DNA from 3 places in the Bradyrhizobium tunisiense genome. Region 2 is predicted to be linked to each of the others. Evidence: predicted binding sites of a transcription regulator. Region 2 holds the regulator's gene; each other region holds the start of a gene.
What was found. Region 2 encodes LexA, which represses DNA repair genes until DNA is damaged. Its sites were predicted from a motif close to TGTTCNNNNTGTGTTCNG; they were not measured.
Positions count from the first base shown of each region.

Region 1: a site for LexA is predicted at 2,063-2,080, ahead of ruvC (crossover junction endodeoxyribonuclease RuvC). Genes of this name have one in related genera too.
Region 3: a site for LexA is predicted at 2,864-2,881, ahead of ACFDR6_RS12990 (single-stranded DNA-binding protein). Genes of this name have one in related genera too.

Region 1 covers NZ_JBHLEV010000001.1:195,386-201,493, forward strand. The annotation lists gene ruvB (Holliday junction branch migration DNA helicase RuvB) at 1-870, opposite strand, end outside; gene ruvA (Holliday junction branch migration protein RuvA) at 891-1,508, opposite strand; gene ruvC (crossover junction endodeoxyribonuclease RuvC) at 1,505-2,032, opposite strand; gene ACFDR6_RS00945 (YebC/PmpR family DNA-binding transcriptional regulator) at 2,261-3,007, opposite strand; gene ACFDR6_RS00950 (methyl-accepting chemotaxis protein) at 3,231-4,979, shown strand; gene ACFDR6_RS00955 (methyl-accepting chemotaxis protein) at 5,088-6,108, shown strand, end outside.
Region 2 covers NZ_JBHLEV010000006.1:307,037-313,144, forward strand. The annotation lists gene ACFDR6_RS26085 (ComEC/Rec2 family competence protein) at 1-517, shown strand, start outside; gene ACFDR6_RS26090 (GAF domain-containing protein) at 529-1,467, opposite strand; gene ACFDR6_RS26095 (hypothetical protein) at 1,676-2,110, opposite strand; gene lexA (transcriptional repressor LexA) at 2,502-3,203, opposite strand; gene ACFDR6_RS26105 (molybdopterin molybdotransferase MoeA) at 3,380-4,591, opposite strand; gene ACFDR6_RS26110 (hypothetical protein) at 4,808-5,014, opposite strand; gene ACFDR6_RS26115 (HAD family hydrolase) at 5,176-5,799, opposite strand; gene ACFDR6_RS26120 (alpha-hydroxy acid oxidase) at 5,867-6,108, opposite strand, start outside.
Region 3 covers NZ_JBHLEV010000002.1:1,159,555-1,165,662, reverse strand. The annotation lists gene ACFDR6_RS13010 (outer membrane protein) at 1-695, opposite strand, end outside; gene ACFDR6_RS13005 (hypothetical protein) at 768-914, shown strand; gene ACFDR6_RS13000 (outer membrane protein) at 918-1,610, opposite strand; gene ACFDR6_RS12995 (outer membrane protein) at 1,838-2,587, opposite strand; gene ACFDR6_RS12990 (single-stranded DNA-binding protein) at 3,036-3,530, shown strand; gene gyrA (DNA gyrase subunit A) at 3,886-6,108, shown strand, end outside.

The DNA.
Region 1 (6,108 bases), on a different contig from region 2:
GATCGCATCGCGCGGCTCGGACAGGGCGGCAGCCATGGTCTCGACGCCTACGGGACCGCCGCCATAGTTCATCGCGATGGTCGTGAGATAGCGGCGGTCCATGGCGTCGAGCCCCGCGGCGTCGACCTCGAGCGCGCTCAGCGCGTGGTCGGCAATCTTGCGGTCGATCTTGTCCGCATCGGCCGCCGAGGCGAAATCGCGCACGCGGCGGAGCAGGCGGCCGGCAATGCGCGGCGTGCCGCGGGCACGGCGCGCGATCTCGTTGGCGCCATCGGCGCTCATGCCGACATTGAGCACGCGCGCGCCGCGACTGACGATGCTCTCCAATTCCTCGATCGTGTAGAAATTCAGCCGCACCGGAATGCCGAAGCGATCGCGCAAGGGATTGGTGAGCAGGCCAGCGCGCGTGGTGGCGCCGACGAGGGTGAATTTCGACAGCTCGATCTTCACCGAGCGCGCGGCCGGACCTTCGCCGATGATGAGGTCGAGCTGAAAATCCTCCATCGCGGGATAGAGCACCTCTTCGACCGCCGGGCTGAGGCGATGGATCTCGTCGATGAAGAGCACGTCGCGCTCTTCGAGATTGGTCAGCAGCGCAGCAAGATCGCCGGCCTTGGCGATGACAGGCCCTGACGTGGCGCGGAAACCGACGCCGAGCTCCTTGGCCACGATCTGCGCCAGCGTGGTCTTGCCGAGGCCGGGGGGACCGACGAACAGCACGTGATCCAGCGCCTCGCCGCGCTTGCGCGCCGCCTCGATGAAGATCGAGAGGTTCTTGCGCGCCTGCTGCTGGCCGACGAAATCGGACAGCGATTGCGGACGCAGCGCGGTATCGCCGACATCGTCGCTGCGGCGTTCGGGCGAGACCATGCGGTTGGCCTTGGGATCGCTCACTTCGCGAGCTCCTTCAGGCCGAGACGAATGAGCTGTGCCGTTTCGACATTCTCACCGGCACTACGCGACGCAGACGCAATCGCCGCAGCCGCCTGCGGCTGGCCATAGCCGAGATTGACCAATGCAGAGATCGCATCCGCCACGGGGCGCGGCGCGCGCTGGTCATCGACGGCGCCGGCGAGATGCACCACGGCCGGATCGACATTGGCGAAGGCCGGCGCCTTGTCCTTCAACTCGGTGACGATGCGCTCGGCGACCTTGGGGCCGACGCCGGGTGTCCGCGCCACCGCCGCCTTGTCACGCAACGCAATGGCATTGGCGAGATCGGACGGCGCCAGCGTGCCGAGCACCGCGAGCGCGACCTTGGCGCCGACGCCCTGCACGGTCTGAAGCAGGCGAAACCATTCGCGCTCCTGATCGGTGCGAAAGCCGAACAGCTTGATCTGGTCCTCGCGGACATAGGTCTCGATCGACAGCACGGCGGCTTCGCCCGGCGAGGGCAGATGCTGCAAGGTGCGTGAGGAGCAATGCACCTGATAGCCGACGCCGCCGACGTCGAGGATGACGAAATCCTCGCCGTAGGAATCGATCAGGCCCTTGAGCTTGCCGATCATATCCCCACCACCTTCAGCCTGAGCGCGGTGCTCTGGCGGTGATGGGCGTGGGTGATGGCGATGGCGAGTGCGTCGGCGGCATCCGCGGACGGCGGCTCGGCCTTGGGCAGCAGGATCTTCAGCATCATCGCGATCTGTTGCTTGTCGGCGTGACCGGCGCCGACCACGGTTTTCTTGACCTGGTTCGGCGCGTATTCGGCGACCGGGATGCCGAACATCGCGGGCGCCAGCATGGCGACGCCGCGGGCCTGGCCGAGCTTCAGCGTCGCAACGCCGTCCTTATTGACGAAAGTCTGCTCGACCGCGGCTTCCATCGGCTGATGATTCGCGAGCACGGCCGCGAGCCCCTCATGGATCGCGAGCAGCCGGCTCGCCAGCGGCAGATCGTCCGGCGGCTCCACCGAACCGCAGGCGATGTAGATCAGGCGGTTGCCCTCGGTCTCGATCACGCCCCAGCCGGTACGGCGCAGGCCGGGGTCAATGCCGATGATGCGAACGGGGCCACGAATCGGGAGCGCAGTCATGGGCCAGTGATAGCGGCTGGCCGTCGTGGGGGAAACAGAAACAGAACGGAAGTAACAGGGGAGTGGGGGTCCCGGATGAGCACCGCCGCCCAACCTACATTCCGTCGTCATACCCCGCGAAAGCGGGGTATCCAGTACGCCGCGGCTTATCCGTATCCCTCTGGCGTCTCTGGAATACTGGGTCGCCCGGTCAAGCCGGGCGACGACGGCAGAATTCGGAGCTGGCTATCAGCCGCCCATCTTCGCCATCAGCGCGTCCGACACCTCGAAATTGGCGTAGACCTGCTGGACGTCGTCGTGCTCGTTGAGCAAATCCATCAGCTTGAGCAGCTTCTCGCCGGTCTCGTCGTCGACCGCGACCGTGTTCTGCGGCTTCCAGATCAAAGCGGCCTTGCGCGGCTCGCCGAACTTGGCTTCCAGCGCCTTGGCGACGTCGCGGTAGCCTTCGGTCGAGGCGTAGATCTCGTGGCCGCCCTCGCCGGAGACCACGTCGTCGGCGCCGGCCTCGATTGCGGCATCCAGCACGGCGTCATCGGAGGCGACGCTGCGGTCGTATTCGATGATGCCGGTACGGTCGAACATGAAGGAGACCGAGCCGGTTTCGCCGAGATTGCCGCCCGATTTGGTGAAGAAGGAGCGGATGTCGGAGGCGGCGCGGTTGCGATTGTCGGTCAGCGCCTCGACGATGACGGCGACGCCACCGGGGCCATAGCCCTCGTAGCGGATTTCGTCATAGTTCTCGCCCTCATTGCCGAGCGCCTTCTTGACGGCACGCTCGATATTGTCCTTCGGCATGTTCTCCTGGCGCGCCGCGATGATGGCGGCACGCAGGCGGGGGTTCATGTTGGGGTCGGGCGTGCCCAGCTTGGCGGCGACCGTGATTTCCCGCGCCAGCTTGCCGAACAGCTTCGACTTCTGCGCATCCTGCCGCCCCTTGCGGTGCATGATGTTCTTGAATTGGGAATGTCCGGCCATGCGTGGTCTCTTGAATGGTCTTTGGAGGTGTTCGCCGATGGGGTGGGAAGCGCGGCCTTATAGGCCGCCGGCCCACCGGAATCAAAGGGCTCTGGTGCCCTAAGGTAGCACTGTAGAGGTAGCCGCCGTAATGGTTCGTGCCTAGAGGTCGGGCATCGTTAACCCTGATTTCATTCCGGACTGCGAAAATAGCGTCCACCCGTTCCACGACAAGAGAGACGTGATGGCGTTCGGACTATTTCGGAAGCGTCTGCCGGAGGCGGCTGCGCCTGCACCAGCCCTGCAGGCTGCGCAGCCGGCGGCCCATTCCGAGCCCGTGGCCGCGGCCCAAACTGATTCCGCCCGGGAAATCCTCGAACTGCTGGAACTCGAGCTCGGCGCCATGATCCGCCAGCTCGAGCGCGCCGCCAATTCGGTGGCCGGCGGCGCCGAGGCGACCGCGACGACGCTTGCCGCCATTCGCGACCGCACCGACGCCCTGACCGGCCGCACCAATGCCGCGCAATCGAACGCCTCCACCTTCGCCCATGCCGCCGACAAATTCACCCAGTCCGCCCTCGGCATCGGGGCCCAGGTCCGCGAAGCCGGCAAGCTTGCCGACGAGGCCAGTGCCGCGGCGCAGGAAGCCCGTGCCAATGTCGACCGCTTGCGCGAATCCTCTGCCGCCATCGGCAACGTCGTCAATCTGATCGCCCAGATCGCGCGACAGACGACGCTGCTCGCGCTCAACTCGACCATCGAGGCCGCGCGTGCGGGTGCCGCCGGCAGGGGCTTTGCGGTCGTCGCAACCGAGGTCAAGGCCCTCGCGGTGCAGACGCAAGGCGCCACGGAAGAGATCACGAAGAAGATCGACGCGCTGCAGCGCGACGCCGCCGGCTCGGCAGATGCCGTGCACCGCATTTCGCAGGCGATCGAGGCGATCCGCCCCGTGTTCGAAACCGTCAACGGCGCGGTCGCCGAGCAGAACGCCACCACCAGCGAAGTCTCCGGCAATGCCGCCAGCGCCTCGGAGTTCATCGTCGCGGTCGGCGAGAGCGCGGCCGAAATCGACGCCGCGACCAAGGCGGCCGAGAGCCACGGCGAAAACGTCGCCAGCGCCGGCAAGGCCGTCACGACTTTTGCTCAAAAGCTGAAATCGCGCTGCGCCGTGCTGCTCCGCCAGAGCGAGCACGACGATCGCCGCAAGACGGAACGGCTGCCCTGCCACCTCAAGTTCGAGAGCGCGCGCGGCGTGATGCCGGTCTATGAAATCTCGATGGACGGTGTGTTGATCGGCGGCGCGGATGCAGGCCGGCTCACACCGCAAGCGATGATCGAAGGCACGCTCGAAAACGTCGGCGCCTGCCGTCTGCGCGTGATCGAGCAATCCAAGGCCGGCGCCCGCGCGCAATTCGCCAGCCCCGATGCCGAGCTCCGCGAAAAGATCGAGGACAGGCTCTGGTCGATCCACGAGGAGAACACCGAGTTCGTCACCCGCGCCATGGAGGCGGGCAATGCGCTGACGAAGATATTCGAACAGGCGGTTGCGCGCGGCGAGGTCAAGATCGACGACCTCTTCGACACCGACTATGTCGAAATCGCCGGAACCGACCCCCAGCAATACCGCACGAAATATCTCGACTGGGCCGACCGCGCCCTGCCGCCGTTCCAGGAAGCATTCCTGGCGAAGGACCCGCGCATGGCGTTCTGCGCCATGGTCGATCGCAACGGCTTCCTGCCGGTGCACAACAAGATCTATTCGCATCCGCAGCGGCCGGGCGACGTCGTCTGGAACACGGCCAACAGCCGCAACCGGCGGATATTCAACGATCCGGCGGGGTTGGCCGCCGCACGCAACCTGCGATCGTATCTGGTCCAGAGCTATGCGCGCGACATGGGCAACGGGAATACCGTCATGATGCGGGAGATCGACGTCGCGATCCGCGTGCAGGGCCGTCACTGGGGTGGATTCAGGACGGCCTACAAACTGTAGTGCACGCTCAGGCAAGACGCCGGGCGCGAATCATCCCTTAAGATCGAAATTGGAATGGGAATGCCGCCGTGAGCCGGCTTACGGCTCTGACTGGAGGACTCATCGAACATGTCCGTCGCACAACTTGCCGTCATGGACACCGGCTCCAACCGCACGCTGGCCGAACGGCTGATTGATCAGCTCGCCGACCGCATCGGCGGCCTCGGCGTGGAACTCGCCGACATTGCCGGCAACGTTCAGGAAGTCGCAAACCGCGTCGCGAACCAGTCGGAACGGTTCCACCACCTCCAGAAGACGGCCGAGACGATGGTCTCGGCCAACCACGACATCGCCAATGCATCGCAGGCGGTGCAAACGACCACGACCGCCGCGGTCGGCGAGATCGCGCAGTCGCGCGGCGCCGTCGACACCGCGGTCAGCCACATCTCCGAGCTGGTCGCAGCGGTGGAGCGCATCGAAGCGCGCCTCAGCGCCGTCGGCTCGGCGCTGGCGCAGGTCGCGAAAGTCTCCGGTTCGATCGAGGCGATCGCGAAGCAGACCAATCTGCTCGCGCTGAATGCGACGATCGAAGCCGCGCGCGCCGGCAACGCCGGCCGCGGCTTCGCAGTGGTCGCGAGCGAGGTGAAGAACCTCGCGGAGGCCACCCGCCAGGCCACGCATCAGATCTCCGACACCGTGCGCGATCTCGACGGCCAGATCGAAGGCCTGATCGGCGAAAGCAGCGACGCATCGCAGCGCGCGAAGACCGCAGGTGAAGGCGCGCAAGCGATCTCCGGCATCATCTCGCGGGTCCAGCAGGGCTTTGCCTCCGTGGAGGCGGAGATCGGCAGCGTCACGCGCGCGGCGACCTCCAATCTCGGACATTGCGACACCGTCATCAGCGAGCTGAACGAGCTCGCCAAGGGCGTCGACCTCTCCTCTCGCGATCTCAAAAGCGCCGATCAGCGGGTGACGAAGCTGCTCGACACCTCCGAAGGCCTGATCGCGTTGATCGCGGACAGCGGCGTCGAGACATCGGACGCACCGCTGATCCGAATCGTCGTCGATACCGCGAAGCGGATCTCGGCCGAATTCGAGGCCGCGATCGACCGCGGCGACATCACGCTCGACCGGCTCATGGACGAGACCT
Region 2 (6,108 bases):
TGCAGGGGATGGCGCGAGCGTCGCGGTACGCGGCGGGGACGGGCGGTTGCACCTGATCAGGACGGGCAAGGACAATTTCCTGCTGAAGGAGTGGCTGGCGGCCGACGCTGATCCGCGCGATGCCGGCAGCAGCGCGCTGGCCGAAGGCGTGTCGTGCGACGAGTCCGGCTGCGTGACGCCGCTCGCCGACGGGCGGCTGGTCGCGCTGGCCTCGCGCATCGACGCGCTGGCGGACGATTGCAGCCGGGCTGCACTGGTGGTGGCGTCGCGGCCCGCGCCGCCCGATTGCGCGGCAATGGTGGTCGATCGGCAGCGGCTCGCTCGCCAGGGTGCGCTGGCCCTGACGCAGCGTGGCGAGGGTTTTTCCGTGCAGGCGGTGAGGGCGAGAGGCACGAACCGCCCGTGGTTGCCCGCCGGTGCCGGCGAAGGTGATTTCGATGGCAGCCTTGCGCCGAAGGTGGCGCTCCGCAACCGGGACGCTACGCCGTCGGAGGCTGACTTGCAGGCCGACGATTGATTGCGATTGATTTACAGATACCAGGCCAGCACGGCTTCCAGCCTTGCGTTGTCGATGACCGGCAGGGCCACCATCCGGCTCAGCCCGGCTACGCGGGCCTCGGAGCCGGCGATCGAGCTGTCATGGGTGAGATCGTCGTCGAGCGCCGGCATGCCGGTGGCCCATGCGCCGCCGATGCTGCCTTCGCCCCTGCCGATGGATCTACCCGCGTAGAGCGCGGCAAGGTCGGTCTGCGCGCTGCAATCGCCGGCGCGAAAGACCAGCACTGAGCGGGCCTCGTTCGGGACCCAGATCTCGAAGCGTCGCGCAATCGGGGTTGCCTGCGCGGAGAGCAATGTCAGAACCCACGTCTCGGTGCCGGTTCGGTAGGGCACGCCGACCCCCAAATTGATCCCGATCTTGGCCGCGTCCTCCCAGCGCAGGAAGCTCTTGGCGTCGTGCAGGTCCTTGATGATCAGCGGCAGACCCGCCTTCCAGGTGCGTCCGGGCAGGCCGAAGCCGCGCGGAAACCTGGTGTGGCGGGAGTTGAATTCGAACATGTCCGCCATGCCGTAATAGCCGTCGACGAGCGCCATCTCGTGGGAGCGATCGGGATCGTTGTGCCAGAGTTCGATCGCGCCGACATGCGCCTCGTCGTCCCCGCAGAACAGCACCATCACGGCTTGCAGGAATTCGCCCGCGAACACCGGCACCGCCACGCCGCAGGTGAGGCCGGCCGCGACGGCCTGCTCGGTCCGTTTGAAATAGGAGTTGGCGAAGGTCGTGAGGATGACGGGATGGCCAGAGGCCCAGGCCTTGCCGGGAAGTCCCTCGTCATATCCGAAGTGCAGGTCCTCGCTCACGGACTTGAACGCGGACAGCCCTTCGCCGTAGAGGCCGCCGCCGAATTCCAGACGCCTGCGCGTCCGGTCGGGCACCCAGAGTTCAACGACGCGAATGAAGGTCTTCATCGAGCGTGTCCGCCGCCTCAAACCACGACAGCATCGGTCATTTGGCTGCGGAGCGGACGTTCAAAATTCAGGCAGGACGGCTCAAACTTCGTGCGGCGCCGGGCGGGCCGATCGATGTTCGTGAAAACACGAACCATGCCATCTCGCCGGCGTCTGCCGGCGATGGCACTTCAATCCTGGCGGCATCCAGTTGTCAGTCGAGGTGGCGTCAGCCGATCGGCAGGCGCGTGACCGGCGACCGGCTGTCGTCGATGATCTGCGGCTTGTGCTCGCGCTCGCCGACGGGCTGGGTCACCGGCAATTGCAACACGGTGGCACGCTGGCCTTCGACGAGTTGTGTCACCAGCACGTATTTACCGTCAGGGAATTCGATCGCGTCGTGGTGGCGATCGGGAATGTGCGGATCGATCTTGCCGAACTTGCCGACGCGCGAATTGACGGTGCGCGTCCAGATCCAGCGATTGTCGTAGCGGACGTTGTCGGCGAAGGCGAGCTCCGTCCCGGGCAGCAGACAGACGGCCACGGTCGGATCGGCGGCAGAAGCAAAGCCACGCGTCGAGGTGCCGCGGAACGTTGTCGACACGATCGTCTCGCCGACTTCGGCGGGGCGCGATGCAACGGCATGCAGGCTGTAGTCACACATCGGGTGCTCCTCATTCGAAGATAGCAACCCGCGCCTCCCTCGGAGGCGCAAGCCTCTATCAGAGTGGAAGCACGCAACGCTCTGCTTGGTTGTAGGCAAATCTGCGGCTGGTCTGCGGGACGCGATCAAATTATCTTTTCGAATCCGACAGGAACAAAGCTCACATCAATGCATTCGGCGAGGACCAACGTCAGCGGCGCGCGGGCGCCGATGCGTCATGTCTGCTCGAGGACTCGAGACCGCGAAGCAATGGGGGCCTGTGGCGACACGCCGAGGCGTCGCCTCTGAAGAGGGGCCGGACAATCTGCGCAAGACCAGAAGATTGCCCAGCAGGAGCGGATCAGATCCGCTCCAGTCGGAATCATGGGTATCGAATGACCGCCGAGGGCTCTCAGTACTTCCGGTAAAGCCCGATCAGCTTGCCCTGAATCTTGACGCGGTTCGGCGGCAGGATGCGCACCTCATAGGCGGCATTGGCGGGCTCGAGTGCGATCGAGGCGCCGCGGCGGCGGAAGCGCTTGAGCGTGGCCTCCTCGTCGTCGATCAGCGCCACCACGATGTCGCCGGTATCGGCGCTCTCGTTGCGCTGGATCAGCGCCATGTCGCCGTCGAGGATACCTGCCTCGACCATGGAATCGCCGCGCACTTCGAGCGCGTAATGCTCGCCGGAGCCGAGCATGTCGGGCGGCACGCTGATGGTGTGGCTGCGGGTCTGCAACGCCTCGATCGGCGTGCCGGCCGCGATGCGGCCCATCACGGGCACTGCGACGGGCCGCTCGCCCTCGTCAACGGGCGGGCTGGAGCTCGCGCGCACCTTGCCGAGATTGCCCTCGATGACGCTCGGCGTGAAGCCGCGCCGGTTGCCGGCCGCAGCCTGAAGCTCCGGCAGCTTGATGACTTCGATGGCCCGAGCGCGGTTGGGCAGGCGGCGGATGAAGCCACGCTCCTCGAGCGCGGTGATCAGGCGGTGGATGCCCGACTTCGAGCGCAGGTCGAGCGCATCCTTCATCTCGTCGAAGGACGGCGGCACGCCGCTTTCCTTCAAACGTTCACTGATGAACCGCAGAAGCTCGTATTGTTTGCGCGTTAACATCTCGACCTAAGTCCCCCGGTTGATGTCGTTCGATTCCGAGACGATGAATTCAGCGATAAGCCGCTACATGCTCGAAACAAATCATGAACGGACACTATATGTTCGATACATGTTCCGCAACTGCTTAATTTACCGTGAACAGGGGCGAGTTCGCGGAATGCGTGTGGCCGCGCAGTTCAGACGGGGAGGCGCAGCACCTCGCAAGGGCTGCCCGCCTCGGCCTTCGGCGCGAACGGCGGGCGCACGAGAAGTACCTGTGCTGCAGCAAGATTCGCAAGCAGAGAGGAGTCCTGATGGCTGACGGGAACGGCAACGAGCGCGCCGTCGTCGCGCAGCTCCAGGCGCGCGCGCAGATACTCCTCACGCTGGTCGTTGGCGCCGAGATCGCGGCCCAGCACGGCCCGCTCGCGGCGATGATGAATCACCGAACGGCCCGACAGCGCGCGAATCAACGGCACCATGAACAGGAAGGCGCACACATAGGAGGACACCGGATTGCCGGGCAGGCCGATCACGCGCATCGCGCCGAGCCGTCCGTGCATCATCGGCTTGCCGGGCCGAATCGCGATCTTCCAGAACGCCATCGAGATGCCTTCGTCCCGGAGCGCTTGCTGGACCAGATCGTGGTCGCCGACAGATGCGCCGCCCGTCGTGACCAGGATGTCGGTACCGGCCTCGCGGGCGCGCCGGATGCCGGCGGAGGTGGCTGCAAGCGTGTCTGCGGCAACACCGAGGTCGATGGTCTCGGCGCCCTCGCTGCGGGCGAGCGCGTGCAGGGCGTAGCCATTGGAATAGACGATCTGGCCGTGCCCGGGCGTTGAGCCCGGCATCACCAGTTCGTCGCCGGTGGCGAGGATCGCGACCTTCGGACGGCGGCAGACGGCGAGGTGGGGGTAATTCATGGCGGCGGCGAGCGCGAGATCGCGCTCCGTCAGCCGGGTTCCCTTGCGCAAGAGGACGTCGCCTTCACGGAAGTCGACGCCTGCCGGGCGGATGTGCCGTCCGGCGATCGCGGCTTGCTTGATCGTGACGCAGCTGTCGTCCGCGACGGTGTCCTCCTGGATCACGACGGCGTCGGCGCCGTCGGGAATGACGCCGCCGGTGAAGATCCGTACGGCTTCGCCGGCGCCGACCGTTCTTGCGAAAGGACGGCCCGCCGCGACCTCGCCGATGACCGTCAGCCGGGAATCGATCGTTGCCGCATCGGCGGCGCGGACGGCATAGCCGTCCATCGCCGACATCGCCTGCGGCGGCTGCGTGCGCCGCGCCGCGACGTCGCGCGCGAGCACGCGATGGTAGGCATCGTCGAGCGGAGCCATCTGTTCAGCCAGCGGCTCCGCACCCGCCAGTACCGCGGCAAGCGCGTCAGAAACGGGCATCAAAGCCAAGGGCTAAACTCCTGCTGAGCACATCGATAAATGGCCGGCGAGAGTTCTATCCGAGTGCGGGCGCGAGGCAAAGCAGCACGCAGGTGATTTAGCCTGCGTGGCCCCAGCGGAGGACGCAGCTCACGTCCGTCGCGGCATGATCCGGAAGGCGAGACAGACCGGGATGAGGATGGCCATGGCGAGCACGAGAAGGACGAGCACCACGGCCAGCATCGGTCAACTCCCGCTCGGTCGGTCCGAGCCGTCGTCCAGTGCGACGTCGGGAGCTTTGGGACCTTGATCCTTGTCCGGTAGCGGATCGGCCAAGGATTTCAGGTCGGCGGCCTTGCTGATCAGCTTGGCGGAAAGGTCAGAATCCGAGGTGGTTCTTGCGAATTCAAGCAGGAGAGAGGCTTGCTTGGTGAGATAGGTTTTGCCCAGCACGTCGATAAGTCCGATGTAGAAGTCCCAACGGACTCAATGAGTCCTAAGGGCGGTATTCCGTTCCCGGAACTCTGTACAAAAATGCACAAAGGGAACTGGTTCCCCATTCTGTGCAAATTTTGCCTTCGGGAGGCCGGTTCCGCGGCGACGGCCGGCTGGCCTCAGATGCCCAGTGCCTTCAATGCGTTCCCGACATCGCGCGGCGAGGTGACATGCACGGCGGTCAGGCCGCGTGCCCGGGCTCCCTCGATGTTCTCGGCGAGATCGTCGAAAAACAGGATGCGCTCCGCCGGGACGCCGATCGCCGAGACGACATGGTCGAAAGCCGCCGCATCCGGTTTGCGCAGGCCGATGCTGGACGACAGATACAGCTCGCGGAAATGGCCGAGCAGGCCGGCATATTCCTTCGAGAAATAATCGACATGCGGCCGATTGGTGTTGGAGAATGCGTAGAGCGGCATCCGCTTTGCCGCACGCGGCAACAGCTCGGCGATATCAGGCATCTCGCCGGCGAAGATCGCGTTCCAACCCTCGAGGAACTGCGCGTCCGAAATGCCGATTCCGAGCGAGCTTCGCAGCGAGGCGAAATAATCCTCGTCGGTTATCCTGCCGACCTCGTGCAGCTGGTAGGCCTCGTCACGCACATAGCGCGCGACGATCGCCTCCGGCCGGCAGCCGGCATGTCCCGCCCAGCAGGCGATCGCCTTGGAGAAGTCGATGTCGAGCACAACGCGCCCGAGATCGAACAGAAGCGCATCCGCGCTGCCGGGAGAGAGCGATGTCATTGCGTCCTTTTCAGTTCAGCATCGGCAAGGGTCGGCAAGTCACCTTCGACGGGTCACTTTCGACAAGTCAGTATCGATAAGGCTCGTGGTCGAACAGCGGGAACGCGCTGAACACGCTCGGCGCGTTGGTGGCGGTGGCCGGACGCAGGCAGGATCTGTCGACCTCGGCAAACGAGGTGGCGCCCAGCAGGCCGAGGCAGCGCAGCACCTCGTCCTCCAAGAGCTCCAGCATCCGCGTGATGCCGGCTTCGCCGGCCGCCGCCAGCGCCCAGCATTGCAGCCGGCCGATGCCAACGAGGTCTGCGCCTG
Region 3 (6,108 bases), on a different contig from region 2:
TCGACGTCCTGCTTGATACGGTCGGTACGGTCGTTGACGCCGAGGACCGTGAACCCGACATTGCGGCCGCCCATGAACAGATGGTTGTATTCGACGGCAACAGACCAGTTCGGGGCGAAACCGAATTCGATGCCGGTGCCGACTGCGCCACCCCAGCGCGTCTCGCTCGCGCTGTCGAAGACGACGCCGCCCAGAAGACCATCGTATTTGGCATGGGTAACCGCGGCGCCGCCCTTCACGTACCAGAGCACGTTGTTCCAGGCATAGCCGACCTGGCCGGTGAAAAGGCCGATCGCATCGATTCGGGTCTGATTGACGATCGGCGCGAAGGCGAGGGGAGCGCTCGCGTTCGATCCCTTGAGATTGGCCCAGTCGCCTTGAGCTTCGAGGCCGAAGACCCAGTTGGTCGACTGCCAGCGATAGCCGACCTGACCACCGACGACGCCGCCGGTGGCGTTGTGACAGCCTTCGGAGACAACCGGAATTGCCGCGCCGAGGACAGCGTTGAGATCCCAGCAGTTGCGGCTCGAGGCGCCACCGCCGTTGACGCCGATGTAGAAACCGCTCCAGTTGTACATCGCGACCGGCGCGACCGGAGCCTTGGTGTAGGGGCGGGCCGCCAGATCGGCCGCTGAGGCCGGCGCCAACGCGCTGAGTGCAAACAAACCGGCCGAAGCCAGCAAAAGCTTCTTCATATCGATTCCCCAGTTTCGTTTCGTTCTTGCCTTCCGAAAAGCGGAAGACAGCGGCCCCCTATGATCCGACCGATGCCATTGCTTTACACCATTGAAGCCGAAGGTTGTGTCACCGGCGCGCCACATCTCGCCAAAAACGCCAGCACGAAGCGGGTTGCCGCGCACAAACAAAAAGGCCGGCACAAGGCCGGCCTTTCGCAACGCGAAGCGTTGGAGTGAAGCTTAGTACTTCGCAACCACCGGGGCGCCGAAGTGATAGTTCACGCCGACCTGCACGGTGTGGAAGTCGAGCGTGCCGGTGGGCAGGGTGCCCGAGAAGTAGGTCTCGCCGCCGAGGCTGCGGTAGAGGTACTCGCCCTTGACGGTCCAGTTCGGAGCGAAGTACGCCTCGACGCCCGCACCGACGGTCCAGCCGGAGTGGAACTTGCTGTCGGAGATGGTCACGCCGAGAGCGCTGGCGCTCAGCTTGTTGTCGATCCAGGCGTAACCACCCGTGCCGTAGAACAGGACGTTGTTGACGGCCCAGCCGATGCGGCCGCGAACGGTGCCCATCGCATCCGTCTTCGAGCTCAGAGTCGCCGTGGCAACACCGAAGCCGGGGACGAGGATCGGACCGGTGGCGGACGCGCTGACGTCAGCCCAGGCAGCATCAGCCTCGAGGCCGAACACGACGTTGCCGGTCTGCCAGTTGTAGCCGGCGGTGCCGCCGACGAAGCCACCCTTCATCTTCGGGTCGCCGGAGCTGTCTTCCCAGGCGCCGCCACCGACGATACCGAGGTAGAAGCCGGTCCAGTTGTAGACCGAAGCCAGCGGAGCGACCGGAGCCTTGGTGTAGGGGCGGGCTGCGAGATCAGCAGCCGAAGCGGGGGCCGCCAGAGCGAACAAACAGGCCGAAGCCAACAAAACCTTTTTCATTTTCAACTTAATCCCAGTCCCAGTTTCTATTGTTGCCTTCCGCGATCGAAAGGGCAGCGGACGTCGTGTCCAACTAACGCCGTACTTACACCAGCAAAGCCGCAAGTTGTGTCTCCAAAAAGCCACACGGCGCCCAAAACGTAAGCGTAGTTGACTCATTTGCTTTGCCACCAAACGAAAAAGGCCGGCGCGAGGCCGGCCTTCGATTCAATGATTTCAGAGAGATATCAGTACCTGGTGGTGCCCATCCCGCCCCAATTGAAGTGATAGTTCACACCTGCCTTGACGGTGTGAACGGTATCGTTCCACTCGGAACGGTTGGCAGGCACGGCGGTGTACTGGATCGTGCTGCGGCCGAAGTCGATGTAGTTGTATTCGACCTTGGCCGACCAGTTCGGAGCGAACATGTATTCCGCGCCGGCGCCGACGGTCCAACCCCAGCGGGTGTTGTTCTGGATGAAGACGTTTCCGGGAACGCCATCATAGCGGTGCTGAATGTCGCCGACTGCAGCGCCGCCGCTGATGAACAAGAGAGCGGGGCCGGTCGAGTAGCCGAGACGGCCCTTGATGTCGCCGAAGCCGCGGATTCTCGTGAAATAGGTGTCGCCCAGGCCGGCATTGATCTCCGCAGAACGACCGTTGATGTCGGCCCAATGGTAGTCGCCTTCGATACCGAATACGACATTGTTGACTTGCCAGTTGTAGCCGAACACGCCACCGACGAACCCGCCGCTGGTATCGTAATCCTGCGATCCAGCGAAGCCCGGAGCGTTCGGAGCGCCGAAGAAGGTCTCGTCGCTGCGACCCCAGCCGCCGCCGCCCTGCACACCGATGTAGAAGCCGGTCCAGGTATAGATCGGAGCGGGGGGGGCGACCGGCGCCTTTGTATAGGGACGGGCCCCGAGATCCGCAGCACCGGCCGGAGCCGAGAGGGCCAGCGCAACTGCGCCGGCGAAGCCAACGAGAATCTTCTTCATTGTAATCTCCCCAGTCGATCCGCCTCTCAGAGTTCCCCGAGGCGGACTATCAGGCGCGAGGCCCATTTGCATCAATTCGAGGCACAACGATAGCCCGATTAGGCGGCAGAGTCCGTGCCCGGCGCGCAACAGTTTGGAAGCAATAGGTCCGCGCTTAACTTAATGAATGTTAAGTGGTTTCGCCCATTCACGGGAACCCGATTTGGTTCCATTTCGTCCGCCATCGCAGCGCCATCTAAGCGCCATCCCGTCTCCACATTTTGGGGAGATTTATACGAGAACAAATCTGGAACGAATTGCCCGTCGGTGCTATATGTGGGGATAACCTTGGGGTGACGGGCCGAGCGGCGCCTGCAAGCGTATAGGTTCGCCCCAACAGGGCGCAGAGGAACGCGGATGGCGCGCTCGGCCTTTTTCAAATTAGTGGCATTCGGAGTGGAGAGCGGCGATGGCGGGAAGCGTCAACAAGGTCATTCTGGTTGGAAATCTCGGCAAGGATCCTGAAATCCGCCGCACGCAGGACGGGCGGCCGATCGCGAATCTGAGCATCGCCACTTCGGAAACCTGGCGCGACAAGAACTCCGGCGAGCGCAAGGAGAAGACCGAGTGGCACCGCGTCGTGATCTTCAATGAAGGCCTCTGCAAGGTCGCCGAACAGTACCTGAAGAAGGGTGCCAAGGTTTACATCGAGGGCGCGCTCCAGACCCGCAAATGGACCGATCAGAGCGGTGTCGAGAAGTACTCGACGGAGGTGGTGCTGCAGGGCTTCAATTCGACGCTCACGATGCTCGACGGCCGCGGCGGCGGTGGAGGCGGCAGCTTCGGCGACGAGCCGGGCGGCGATTTCGGCTCCTCCGGCCCCGGCAGCAGCGCGCCGCGCCGTCCCGTTGCCGCCAGCGGCGGTGGCCGCAACAGCGACATGGACGACGATATCCCGTTCTGAGGACGATCCGGACAATGAGTGGCGCAGGGCCGATAGAGCGGCGCCTTCCACCTCGTGTCAGCAAACCCTGCTAATCGACAGGAAGGGCTCGGGATTTCCGGGCCCGCTTCATATTTGAGTCGAACTCGGACGGCGCCAGCGCAAAACAGGCTCGTCGACGTGCGGGCCGCGCGATCGCCGAGCTGCAGAGGCGATTTCGGAAGGCCTGTTCCAGGCCCCTCGGCGAAGCTGCCCGTAGGGACGTAAGTGATTGGAAAAATGAGCGGAAAAAGCGCTTCCCTGGAGCCCGCAAGGGTGGTTATCAGGGGCTCGATGCGCTATATGATTCCCAGATAAAATCTCACCGGATTTCCCCTTGGCTGACGACGACGACAAGCCCGGCGACCAGCCGGCGCAACCCTCGGATATTCGCCCCGTCTCCATCTTCGAGGAGATGAAGAAGTCCTATCTCGACTACGCCATGAGCGTGATCGTGGCGCGGGCGCTGCCCGATGCGCGCGACGGTCTGAAGCCGGTGCACCGCCGCATCCTGTTCTCGATGAACGAGCAGGGGCACACGCCCGACAAGAAGTACGTCAAGTCCGCCCGCGTGGTCGGTGACGTCATCGGTAAGTATCATCCGCACGGCGACCAGTCGATCTACGACGCCATGGTCCGGATGGCGCAGGACTTCTCCATGCGCGTGCCGCTGATCGACGGCCAGGGCAATTTCGGCTCGGTCGACGGCGATCCCCCGGCTGCCTATCGTTACACCGAAGCCCGCCTGACCAAGGCGGCGCTGGCTCTGCTGGCCGACATCGACAAGGACACCGTCGACTTCCAGCCCAACTACGACAACAACGAGACCGAACCGTCGGTCTTGCCGGCCAAGTTCCCGAACCTTCTCGTCAACGGTGCGGGCGGTATCGCGGTCGGCATGGCGACCAACATCCCGCCGCACAATCTCGGCGAGGTCATCGACGCCTGTGTCGCGTTGATCGACAATCCCGCGCTCACCATCGACGAGCTCATCAACATCGTGCCGGGACCGGATTTCCCGACCGGCGGCGTCATCCTCGGACGGCAGGGCATCCGCTCAGCCTATCACCTCGGCCGCGGCTCGATCATGATGCGCGGCAAGGTCGCGATCGAGACCTTCCGCAAGGAGCGCGAGGCGATCATCATCACCGAGATTCCCTACCAGGTGAACAAGGCGACGATGGTCGAGCGCATCGCCGAGCTGGTCAAGGAAAAGAAGATCGAGGGCATCGGCGACCTGCGCGATGAATCGGACCGCGAAGGCTACCGCGTCGTCATCGAGTTGAAGCGCGATGCCGTGCCGGACGTGGTGCTGAACCAGCTGTACAGATTCACGCCGCTGCAAACCAGCTTCGGCGTCAACATGGTGGCGCTCGACAGCGGCCGTCCGCGGATCATGCATCTGAAGGACCTGCTGACGATCTTCGTCGACTTCCGCGAGCGGGTCGTCACGCGGCGCACCAAATATCTCCTGGCCAAGGCGCGCGATCGCGCGCATATCCTCGTTGGCCTCGCGATCGCGGTCGCCAATATCGACGAAATGATCCGCGTGATCCGGACGTCGCCCGACCCGACCACCGCCCGCGACACCTTGATGTCGCGCGACTGGCCCGCACGGGACGTCGAGGACATGCTGACGCTGATCGACGATCCGCGCCATCGCATCAGCGCCGACGGCACGATCCGGCTGTCGATGGAGCAGGCGAGGGCTATCCTCGACCTGCGCCTGCAACGCCTCACCGCGCTCGGCCGCGACGAGATCCGCGACGAGCTCGACAAGCTCGCCGGCGAGATCGCCGATTATCTCGACATCCTGCGCTCGCGCGACCGCGTGCTGGGCATCATCAAGACCGAGCTCGCCGAGGTGAAGGCCGAGTTCGCCACGCCGCGGCGCACCGTCATCATCGAGCAGGAAGGCGAGGTCGAGGACGAGGACCTGATCCAGCGCGAGGACATGGTCGTCACCGTGTCCCATGCCGGCTACGTCAAGCGCGTGCCGCTGTCGGCCTACCGGGCGCAGCGCCGCGGCGGCAAGGGCCGTGCCGGCATGCAGACCCGCGACGAGGATTTCGTCTCGCGCCTGTTCGTGGCTTCCACGCACACGCCGGTGTTGTTCTTCTCCTCGCGTGGCCAAGTCTACAAGGAAAAGGTCTGGCGCCTGCCGATGGCGGCGCCGAACGCGCGCGGCAAGGCGCTGATCAACATCCTGCCGCTGGAGCAGGGTGAGCGCATCACCACCATCATGCCGCTGCCCGAGGATGAATCGACCTGGGGCAACCTCGACGTGATGTTTGCCACCACGGGCGGTAACGTCCGGCGAAACAAGCTGTCAGACTTCGTCGACGTCCGCCGCTCCGGCATCATCGCGATGAAGCTCGACGAGAACGAGGCGATCGTCGACGTGCAGATCTGCACCGAGCGCGACGACGTGCTGCTGACCGCCGCCGGCGGCCAGTGCATCCGTTTCCCCGTCACCGACGTGCGCGTGTTCACCGGGCGCACCTCGATGGGCGTGCGCGGTATCGCCCTCGGCGACGGCGACAAGGTGATTTCGATGGCG